One region of the Streptomyces sp. NPDC021622 genome, then DNA from elsewhere that is predicted to be linked to it. Evidence: riboswitches for the same ligand, from Rfam matches in the RefSeq annotation. Region 1 holds a riboswitch; the other holds the start of a gene.
What was found. A riboswitch is a leader RNA that binds a small molecule or an ion and turns the genes downstream of it on or off. The one in region 1 is predicted to bind glycine.

Region 1 (5,105 bases):
GCGGTTTCCGGGATCTGGAGCGGATGACGCTCATGAGCGACGGCGCGACGGTCTACGAGTGCACGTCGCCCGACGAGGTCCACGATCTGCTCCAGGGTGGTCAGGGGGTCTTCGGGATCGCCGTGGGCGTCGTGTGGCGGGACGTGGAGGCGGCGCTCTCGCAGCTGCACGGGGAGCGCATCGACACCGGGGAGACGCTGCTGCGTCAGAACCCCGCCGACGAGCTCGCGCGGCGGCGCAACCGGGCCGTGTGAGGCGGTTGCATCATCGCCGGCGGGGTGGCGGTTTCGGGGCGTTGTCAGTGGCGTAGGGCAGCATCAGAGGTGTGAGAACCGCGCCCACGATTCTGCATCTCGACATGGATGCCTTCTACGCGTCTGCCGAGCAGGCCGCGAAGCCGAGTCTGCGCGGGAAGGCCGTGGTGGTGGGCGGGCTCGGGCCGCGGGGTGTGGTGGCCACGGCTTCGTACGAGGCGCGGAAGCTCGGTGTGCACTCGGCGATGCCCATGGGGCAGGCGCGTCGCCTCGCGCCGAACGCCGCCTATCTGGTGCCGCGCTTCGGCCTCTACCGGGAGATCAGCGAGCAGGTGATGGCGCTGCTGCGTGAGCTGTCGCCGCTGGTGGAGCCGCTCAGTCTGGACGAGGCCTTTGTCGACCTGGAGGCGGGCGGCGTGGCCGACGACCAGGCGTCGGCGCTGGCCGTGGGGGAGCGGTTGCGTGCCGACATCAAGACGGTGACGGGACTTGCGGGGTCGGTCGGGCTCGCCGCGTCCAAGATGCTGGCGAAGATCGCCTCGGAGGAGGCCAAGCCCGATGGTCTGCGGCTGATAGTTCCGGGGACCGAGCGGGAGCTGCTCGCGCCGATGTCCGTGCGGACGCTGCCCGGGGTCGGTCCTGCCACCGGGGACCATCTGCGGCGGGGCGGGATCACGACGGTCGGGGAGATCGCTGAGGCGGGCGAGGACGAGCTCGTACGGCTGCTCGGGAAGTCGCACGGGAGCGCGCTGTACGCGATGGCGCAGGCGCGGGACGAGCGGCCCGTAGTGGCGGAGCGGGAGTCCAAGTCGGTCAGTGTCGAGGACACGTATGACGTGGACATTCACGACCGGGTGCGGGTCAGGGGCGAGGTGGCGCGGCTCGCCGACCGGTGTGTGGAGCGGTTGCGGGCTGCCGGGCACTCGGGGCGGACCATCGTGCTGAAGGTGCGGCGGTTCGACTTCTCGACGCTGACGCGGTCCGAGACGCTGCGGGGGCCCACGGACGACCCTGGGGTGGTGCGGGAGGCTGCCGCGCGGTTGCTGGAGTCCGTGGACACCACGGGGGGTGTGCGGCTCCTTGGCGTGGGGGTCACGGGGCTTGCGGACTACACGCAGGAGGATCTCTTCGCGCAGGCTCGGGCCGACGGGCTTGAGCGGGGGGAGGGCGAGGCTGCGGGAGCCGTGACTGAGGTCGAGGGTGCGGGGGAGGCCGAGGAGGCGTCCGTCGAGGAGGTGGCGCTCGGCGCGCGGCGGTGGGCCGCGGGGCACGATGTGCGGCATGCCGTGTACGGGTGTGGGTGGGTGCAGGGGAGTGGGCTTGGGCGGGTGACGGTGCGGTTTGAGACTCCGGGGTCGGCGCCGGGGCGGGTGCGGACGTTTCGGGTCGATGATCCGGAGCTTGTTCCCGCGGAGCCGTTGCCGCTGGTGGCTCCGCCGGGGGGCCGTGCTGGGCCTTCGCCCTTGGCGTAGCGGTGCTCGGCAGTGGGCGTTGTGCCCACCCTTCCCCAAGCTCTCGGCTCCGCTCGAGCAGGGGAGACCCCACTCGCCCTGCGGAACGCCTGCCCACAACGAGGGCGGGCGGTCGGGCGAGCCGGGGGGGGAGCGCCTGCTCACAACGAGGGCGGGCAGACGGGTTAGCCGCGGGAGCGCCTGACCACAGCGAGGGCGGGCGGGTTAGCCGGGGGAGCGCCTGACCACAGCGAGGGCGGGCGGTCGGGGGAGCGTTGCGTACCGGGGAGGGCGCGGCGTCAGGGGTTTTCGTCTGCGGTTTTGCCGAAGTCCTGGTCGGGGGGTGGTGGGGGTGCGATGTCCAGGCCGTAGTGGTGGTAGAGCTGGAGTTCCTGTTCGGGGGAGAGGTGGCGGCCTACGCCGAAGTCGGGGGCGTCCTTGATCAGGGAGCGTTCGAAGGGGATGCGCAGGGTGCCCTCTCCCGTGACCTCGCTGGGTTCCAGGGGGACGAAGGCGTCACGGCTGAACAGGCCCGTGCGTATCGCGGCCCACTCCGGGGCGCCGGTGGCATCGTCGAGGTAGACCTCGTCGATCGTGCCGATCTTGGCCCCGTCCCGGTCGAACGCCTTGCGGCCGATCAGGTTGCGCGGATCGATGTCGGTCTGCACAGGCCCTCCAACTGGTCGCAGTTTGTCGAAATGGCGCGTAACCAATCATTATTCGCTTGTCATCACTACGAAAGAGCACATCGGGGCGGGCGGCCACTCGAGGGATCGGGCGCGGTCCTCGCTGGTACGCTGGCGGTGGCTGCTGACCCCGTGCGGGAGAGCTCTCCGGGAGGTGATTCCGGAGGCGCCGAAGGAGCAAATCCTCCCCGGAATCTCTCAGGCACCCTGTACCGCACGGACGAGGTCACTCTGGAAAGCAGGGCGGGCGTCGGGCGGGCACGTTCGAGACCCTTCCTCACCGACGGTGAAAGCAGATCTGTCCATGGGCGGGTCTGTGAAGCTCTCAGGTTGAGATGACAGAGGGGGAGGCCGTCCGGGCACCCGCGCCGTGGTGCCCCTCGCAGGTCGCGTCAGACCAGCGTCAGACCAGGAGGCCTCCGCAATGACCGCCACCCCTCGCATCCCGCTCTCACAGCTTGAGCAGGGCATTCCCTTCGAGCAGCGGCACATCGGCCCCGATGCCGAGGCATGCGCCAAGATGCTCGCGCAGGTCGGTTACGGCTCGCTCGACGAGCTGACCGCCGCCGCGGTGCCGGATGTGATCAAGAACGCCGAGGCGCTGAATCTGCCCGGGGCGCGCACCGAGGCCGAGGTCCTGGCCGAGCTGCGCTCGCTGGCCGATCGGAATCAGGTGCTCGATTCCATGATCGGGCTCGGCTACTACGGGACCTTCACGCCGCCCGTCATCCTGCGGAACGTCATGGAGAACCCTGCTTGGTACACGGCTTACACGCCGTACCAGCCCGAGATCTCCCAGGGGCGGCTCGAGGCGCTGCTCAACTTCCAGACCGTCGTCGCCGAGCTGACCGGACTGCCCACCTCCGGTGCCTCCCTGCTCGACGAGGGGACCGCCGCTGCCGAGGCCATGGCCCTTTCGCGGCGCATGAGCAAGGTCAAGGACGGCGTTTTTGTTGTTGACGCCGACGCGCTGCCGCAGACCATCGCCGTCATTCAGACCCGTGCCGAGCCGACCGGCGTCGAGATCGTCGTCGCCGATCTGAGCGAGGGCATCCCGGCCGAGGTCGCCGAGCGCGGTGTCGTCGGCGTACTGATCCAGTACCCGGGCGCCTCCGGTGTCGTACGCGACATCAAGCCGGTCATCGAGCAGGCGCACGAGCTGGGGGCCGTGGTCTCCGTCGCGGCCGATCTGCTCGCCCTGACGCTGCTCACCTCGCCCGGTGAGCTCGGTGCGGACATCGCGGTCGGCACGACGCAGCGGTTCGGTGTGCCGATGGGCTTCGGCGGGCCGCACGCCGGATACATGGCGGTGCGCGAGAAGTTCGCCCGCAGCCTGCCGGGCCGGCTCGTCGGTGTCTCCGTCGACGCCGACGGCAACAAGGCCTACCGGCTCGCGCTGCAGACCCGTGAGCAGCACATCCGCCGTGAGAAGGCGACCAGCAACATCTGTACGGCACAGGTGCTGCTCGCCGTCATGGCCGGGATGTACGCGGTCTACCACGGGCCCGAGGGTCTCAAGTCCATCGCGCGGCGCACCCACCGCTACGCGACGCTGCTGGCCGCCGGCCTCACCGCGGGCGGGGTCGATGTCGTGCACGGCGCGTACTTCGACACGCTGACCGTGCGGGTGCCCGGCAAGGCCGAGGAGCTTGTCTCCGCGGCCCGCGAGGGTGGCGTCAACGTCCACCAGGTCGACGCCGACCACGTCTCGCTGGCCTGCGACGAGACCACCACGCGCAAGCAGCTGACCGCGATCTGGACCGCGTTCGGGGTCGAGGCGGACATCGAGGCGCTCGACGCGGCGACCGATGACACCCTGCCCGCCGGTCTGCTGCGCTCCGACGAGTACCTGACGCACCCGGTCTTCCACCAGTACCGCTCCGAGACCGCGATGCTGCGCTACCTGCGCAAGCTGGCCGACCGCGACTACGCGCTCGACCGCGGCATGATCCCGCTGGGCTCCTGCACCATGAAGCTCAACGCGACCACCGAGATGGAGCCGGTCACCTGGCCCGAGTTCGGGCAGCTGCACCCCTTCGCGCCCGCCCAGCAGGCGCAGGGCTACCTCACGCTCATCCGTGAGCTGGAGGAGCGGCTCGCCGAGGTCACCGGGTACGACAAGGTCTCGCTGCAGCCCAACGCCGGTTCGCAGGGCGAGCTGGCGGGTCTCCTCGCGGTCCGTGGCTACCACCGGGCCAACGGCGACGAGCAGCGCACCGTCTGCCTCATCCCGTCCTCCGCGCACGGCACCAACGCCGCGAGCGCCGTGATGGCCGGCATGAAGGTCGTCGTCGTGAAGACCGCCGACGACGGCGAGATCGACGTCGACGACCTGCGCGCCAAGATCGAGAAGCACCGCGACGAGCTGTCCGTCCTGATGATCACGTACCCGTCGACGCACGGTGTCTTCGAGGAGCACGTCGCCGACATCTGCGCGGAGGTGCACGAGGCCGGCGGGCAGGTGTACGTCGACGGCGCCAACCTCAACGCGCTGGTGGGCCTTGCCAAGCCGGGGCACTTCGGCGGCGACGTCTCGCACCTGAACCTGCACAAGACCTTCTGCATCCCGCACGGCGGCGGCGGTCCCGGCGTCGGCCCGGTCGGTGTGCGTGAGCACCTCGCGCCGTACCTGCCCAACCACCCGATGCAGCCCGCCGCGGGTCCCGAGACGGGTGTCGGACCGATTTCCGCCGCGCCGTGGGGCTCCGCGGGCA
Region 2 (5,105 bases), on a different contig from region 1:
GCCCTCGAAGGGCGCGGAGTTCACCAGCGACGGGTCTTCCACGACGTCCTGGTTCGACTCGACGACCTCACCGGTCACCGGCGAGTACAGGTCGCTGACGGACTTCGTCGACTCGAGCTCACCGCAGGTCTCGCCCGCGGTCACGCTGTCGCCGACCGCCGGGAGCTGGGCGAAGACGACGTCACCGAGCGCGTTGGCCGCGTGCTCGGTGATGCCGATGGTGGCCACACCGTCCTCGGCGGGCGAGAGCCACTCGTGCTCCTTGCTGTAACGAAGCTGCTGGGGGTTGCTCATGACCTGAATTCTCCTGTACGCGGATGGGTGCTGCGGAACGAGAAAGATGTGCGTGACGTCACTGCCGACGCCCGCGGGGGGTCACTTCTGGCGCTTGTAGAACGGCAGCGCCACGACCTCGTAGGGCTCGTGCGTGCCGCGGATGTCCACGCCGACACCCTCGGTGCCGGGCGCCGCGTGCGCGGCGTCGACGTACGCGATGGCGATCGGCTTGCCGAGCGTCGGGGACGGGGCGCCGGAGGTGACCTCGCCGATGACCTTGCCGTCGGCGACCACGGAGAAGCCGGCGCGCGGTACGCGGCGACCCGAAGCGATCAGGCCGACCAGCTTGCGCGGGGGAGCGGTCTCGGCGCGCTCGGCGGCGGCCGCGAGCGCCTCGCGTCCCACGAAGTTCTCGGACATCGAGGTCTTCTCGAACTTCACGACCCGGCCGAGGCCCGCGTCGAACGGCGTCAGCTCGGCGGTCAACTCGTGCCCGTACAGCGGCATGCCCGCCTCCAGACGCAGCGTGTCACGGCAGGAGAGGCCGGCCGGGACCATGCCGACGGGCGTGCCCGCCTCCATCAGCGCGCCCCACAGCTTCTCCGCATCACCGGGGGCGACGAAGAGCTCGAAGCCGTCCTCGCCGGTGTAGCCGGTGCGGGCGATCAGCGCGGGCACGCCCGCGACCGTGCCGGGCAGGCCCGCGTAGTACTTCAGGCCGTCCAGGTCGGCGTCCGTGAGGGACTTCAGGATGCCGGGGGACTCGGGACCCTGGACGGCGAGCAGCGCGTACGCGTCGCGGTCGTCGCGGACCTCGGCGTCGAACTCCTCGACGCGGTTGCTCAGCTCGTTAAGCACGTTCTGGGCGTTGGAGGCATTGGCGACGACCATGTACTCGGCCTCGGCCAGGCGGTACACGATCAGGTCGTCGAGGATGCCGCCGTCCTGGTCGACGATCATCGTGTAGCGGGCGCGGCCGACACCGACGGAGCCGATGTTGCCGACCAGCGAGAAGTTCAGGAAGTCCACGGCCTCCGGGCCGGTGACGGTGATCTCGCCCATGTGGGAGAGGTCGAAGAGACCGGCCTTGGTGCGGACGGCGATGTGCTCTTCGCGCTCGCTGCCGTACCGCAGCGGCATGTCCCAGCCCGCGAAGTCGGTCATGGTCGCGCCGAGCGCCCGATGCACCGCATCGAGGGCTGTCAGACGGGGGGCGGTACTCATACGTAGAACTCCCAGGGCATGACGGGCGAGGTAGATCCTCCCCATCTGTCATCGGAACCTGAGAGGTTCACCACGACCCGTACGTATGGGGGGTCATGACTTGCACCTTGGGTGGAGCCGCCGTGGCGGCCCGCTTTTCAGATGTGCCTCGCCCGCGCGGTACGGGGCCTGAGAGATTCAAGGGAGGGACTTGCTCCTTCGGCGCCCCGGTGTGTCGTACGAAGTGTCGGACGACGGTGACCGGGAACTCTCCCGCGCGGATTCAAGCGGCCTGTATGGAGTTTGCGGGCACATCATTGCACGGGGCTCCGTCACAGGGCAGTGCCAGTCCAGTAATGCCCTTGTGCCGCATTACCTTCTCTTTACACTTGCCGGGGAAGCTGCGGTAAGCAGGTACGTGACCGCTATGGGGAGGCTGATCACGGTGCGCAGGACCAGTGTCTACGCGACCAACACAGGGGTGGCCCTGCCCAAGCAGGAAGCCGCCGCCATCAGGGAGAGCTGTGGCCCCCTGCCCGCGGCCGTCGTCCGGGACCTGAGGCAGCGGATGGGCCACAGCCCGCACCGGCTTACCTTCGGCGGCGGCGATCTGATCGTCGTCTCCGGGCTGCCGGGCAGCGGAAAGTCCACGCTGATGCGCAGAGCCGTCGCGGGCCCGCGCATCGACTCGCAGGACACCCGCGACCGCTGGGCCGGCCGCATGCCGCGCTTCCTTCCGTACGCGGTCTACCGCCCCCTGGTCCGCATCGCGCACTACGCGGGCCTGCGCCGGGCCCTGCGCTCCGGCGAGGGAGTCGTCGTGCACGACTGCGGCACCCAGGCCTGGGTGCGCCGCTGGCTGGCCAGGGAAGCGGCACGGCGGGGCACGACCCTGCATCTGCTGCTGCTCGACGTGCCACCGGAGACGGCCGTCGAGGGGCAGCTCGCGCGCGGCCGCGGCGTCTCGCGGTACGCCTTCGCGCGCCACCGCAGAACGGTCGGCCGGCTCGTCGGCGCCGCCGAGCGGGGCGATCTGCCGCGCGGCGTCGGCTCGGCGCTGCTGCTCGACCGGACGGCGGCGGGCGCGCTGCGGGCGATCGGCTTCGGAGACTGAGGGACTGAGGGGACCGACCCGCGCGCGGTGGCGTGCCGCGTTAGGGTTCGAGCCGCAGGCAGAGCGGGACGAGCAGGGGTAAGACAGATGGACATTCCGGCGCAGGCGCACGCCCATCCGTACGGAGGATGGCCGGGCAATGAACTCGAAGAGGTGCTCGCGGCGGCCCTCGGCACCGGCGGCGGTCCTCAGACAAGCACAGCCTCCGCGGGGGCCCGGATCGTCGAGGTCCTCGGCCGCAGCCACATCTGGGTCCCGCTGCCGAACGGCGGCGACGGTGCCGGCGGCACGCTCGACCTGCCCACGCTGGAGATCGAGGGCCAGGCATACGTGCCCGTCTTCAGCTCCGAGCAGCAGTTCCAGCAGGTCACCGGCGGCCGGATGAGCTGCACCGTGGCGCCCGCCGTGGAGTTCGCGCGCGGACTGCCCCCGCAGCTCGGCATCGCGGTCAACCCGGACGGCACCGTCGGCGTGCCGCTGCCGCCGCCCGCCGTCGCCGAGCTCTGCCGGGCGGGACGCACCCCGCTGGACGGCCCCGCGAGCGGCGGCCGCGTCCGTCTCTTCGAGCCGGACTGGCAGCAGGACCCGGTGGACTTCCTGTCCGCCGCGGCCCGTGAGTTCGAGGCCACCGGAGTGGTGCTGAGTGCCCGCCGCTGCCTGGCCAGCGTCGAGGGCGACGACCCCTCCCTGTTCATCGGCGTCGAACTGTCCTCCTGGGAGGGCGACGCCCGTGACCTGCCGATGGCGGCCGTGGGCCGTGCGCTCGGCCTGGTCCCGGTGCCCTGGCCGGTGAACCTGGTGCTGCTCGACGTGGCCCAGGACCCGGTGGGCGACTGGCTGCGCGCAAGGGTGCGGCCCTTCTTCGGGCAGAGCCACCAGCACGAGCACGGACGTGTGTAGAGATACGAGCACGGAGGTGTGGAGAGACATGCGCACCGGCGGGTGTGACCACGCCGTACGTCAAGTCGGTGTCAGGATCGCCGCTTAAGCTGGTTTCATGACCCGGGCGGGTTACGGCCGTGCCGGCCGGGTCCGTTGCGGATCATTCGGATCATCGGGGTCGTCGGGTCATCGCGAAGGGGCGGTTAAGGGTGAGTGCGTCGGGCACGGCTGCGGCCGGGCAGGTCGAGCACATGCTGCGCCAGGTGACGCCGGGGCGCTACGACGCCTACGAGGCGCTCCTGCGGGCGCTCGCCGCCGACCAGGTGTGGATGCTGCTCTGGCACGGCCAGGCCGGATCCCCCGACGCCCAGTACGGAAACATGGAGGTCGAGGGCCTCGGCTACGCGCCGTGTGTGACCTCCGCCCAGGAGCTCTCCGCCAGCGGCTGGAACCGCTCGTACGAAGTGGTCGCAGGTGTCGACATCGCCCGCACCCTCTACCCCGACCAGTATGGCCTCTGGCTCAACCCGCACGCCCCCGGCGGCGGCGTCGGCATCCCCTGGCTGGATCTGCGCCGTATCGCATCGGGCCTCGACCTGCTGCCCGCGGGGCCGCTGCGGCTCACCGAGCCGGCCATCGAGATCCCGCAGTTCTACGCCCTGCTCACGCAGAACGCGCACCGCACCCCGGCGGTCCGCGCACTGCGCCGCGCCTGGGTGCAGCCCGCGCTCGGCGCCCCGTATCTGGCCATCGGTCTCGATGTGTACGACACGTCGCCGCCCTCGGTCGACGCCGTGCGCGCGATGATGCAGCAGTCGATCGCCGCCGTGCCCGACGGCCTGCCCGTGTCGACGGTCGCGATGTCCGACGCGTACGACCCGGTCGCCATGTGGCTGCGCGCCAACGCCAGGCCGTTCTACGACCGCGAGGCCCAGGCGGCCCCGGCCCCCGCGGGCGGCTACGGCTACCCCGCGCAGTACTGAACCAGGTCCTGAAACCGGCCACCGCGGCTCATATACCTGGCCTGACCGCCACAATGTCCGTTCTGATGGCGGAGGGGCTCTATGGGCCCCTGTGACTCCTTGCACCCCAACTGCCCCGCGTTCGCCCCTCGTTCACCCGAGTCCGGATAACGGAACACTCCGATCAGCATCACGGTTGCGCATCCTTTCCCCAACAAGGCTGGTAACAGATCGTGGCCCCGATGAAGACTCCCGCACCAGGGGCGGTTCGCCCCTGTGTACGACGGACTGATCACGTCGCTACAGCGGCAAGTGCGGGCCGGTCACCACCGGTTGAGAGGGGTCCCTGCCACGATGACGGCACCATTGCATGACACACCTGCGGACGCGGACCCGACCGAGGACGTCGCCCCCGCAGCTGGTGCAGGGGTGAAGAAGGTCGAGGGGCGGTCCCTCAAGCAGATCGCCTGGAACCGCCTGAAGCGGGACAAGGTCGCCCTGGCCGGCGGCATCACCGTGCTCGTCCTGGTCCTGGTCGCCGTCTTCGCGCCCCTGATCGTCTCCCTGCTGGGCCACCCGCCCAACGAGTTCCATCAGGAAGAGCTCGAAGACCTCACGAACCTGCCCAAGGGCGCCTTCGGCGGCATGAGCTGGGACTTCCTCTTCGG

Region 2: linked by a shared signal. The riboswitch ahead of gcvT (glycine cleavage system aminomethyltransferase GcvT) and the one ahead of gcvP (aminomethyl-transferring glycine dehydrogenase) in region 1 are both predicted to bind glycine.

Annotation. Positions count from the first base shown of each region.
Region 1 covers NZ_JBFACK010000034.1:11,275-16,379, reverse strand. Annotated here, with positions in the region: gene AB0G47_RS40465 (MerR family transcriptional regulator) at 1-254, shown strand, start outside; gene AB0G47_RS40460 (DNA polymerase IV) at 326-1,726, shown strand; gene AB0G47_RS40455 (PRC-barrel domain-containing protein) at 2,005-2,373, opposite strand; glycine riboswitch at 2,517-2,616, shown strand; gene gcvP (aminomethyl-transferring glycine dehydrogenase) at 2,816-5,105, shown strand, end outside.
Region 2 covers NZ_JBFACK010000012.1:240,204-245,308, reverse strand. Annotated here, with positions in the region: gene gcvH (glycine cleavage system protein GcvH) at 1-294, opposite strand, end outside; gene gcvT (glycine cleavage system aminomethyltransferase GcvT) at 376-1,500, opposite strand; glycine riboswitch at 1,648-1,765, opposite strand; gene AB0G47_RS24740 (AAA family ATPase) at 1,907-2,593, shown strand; gene AB0G47_RS24735 (enhanced serine sensitivity protein SseB) at 2,681-3,493, shown strand; gene AB0G47_RS24730 (enhanced serine sensitivity protein SseB C-terminal domain-containing protein) at 3,685-4,458, shown strand; gene AB0G47_RS24725 (ABC transporter permease) at 4,792-5,105, shown strand, end outside.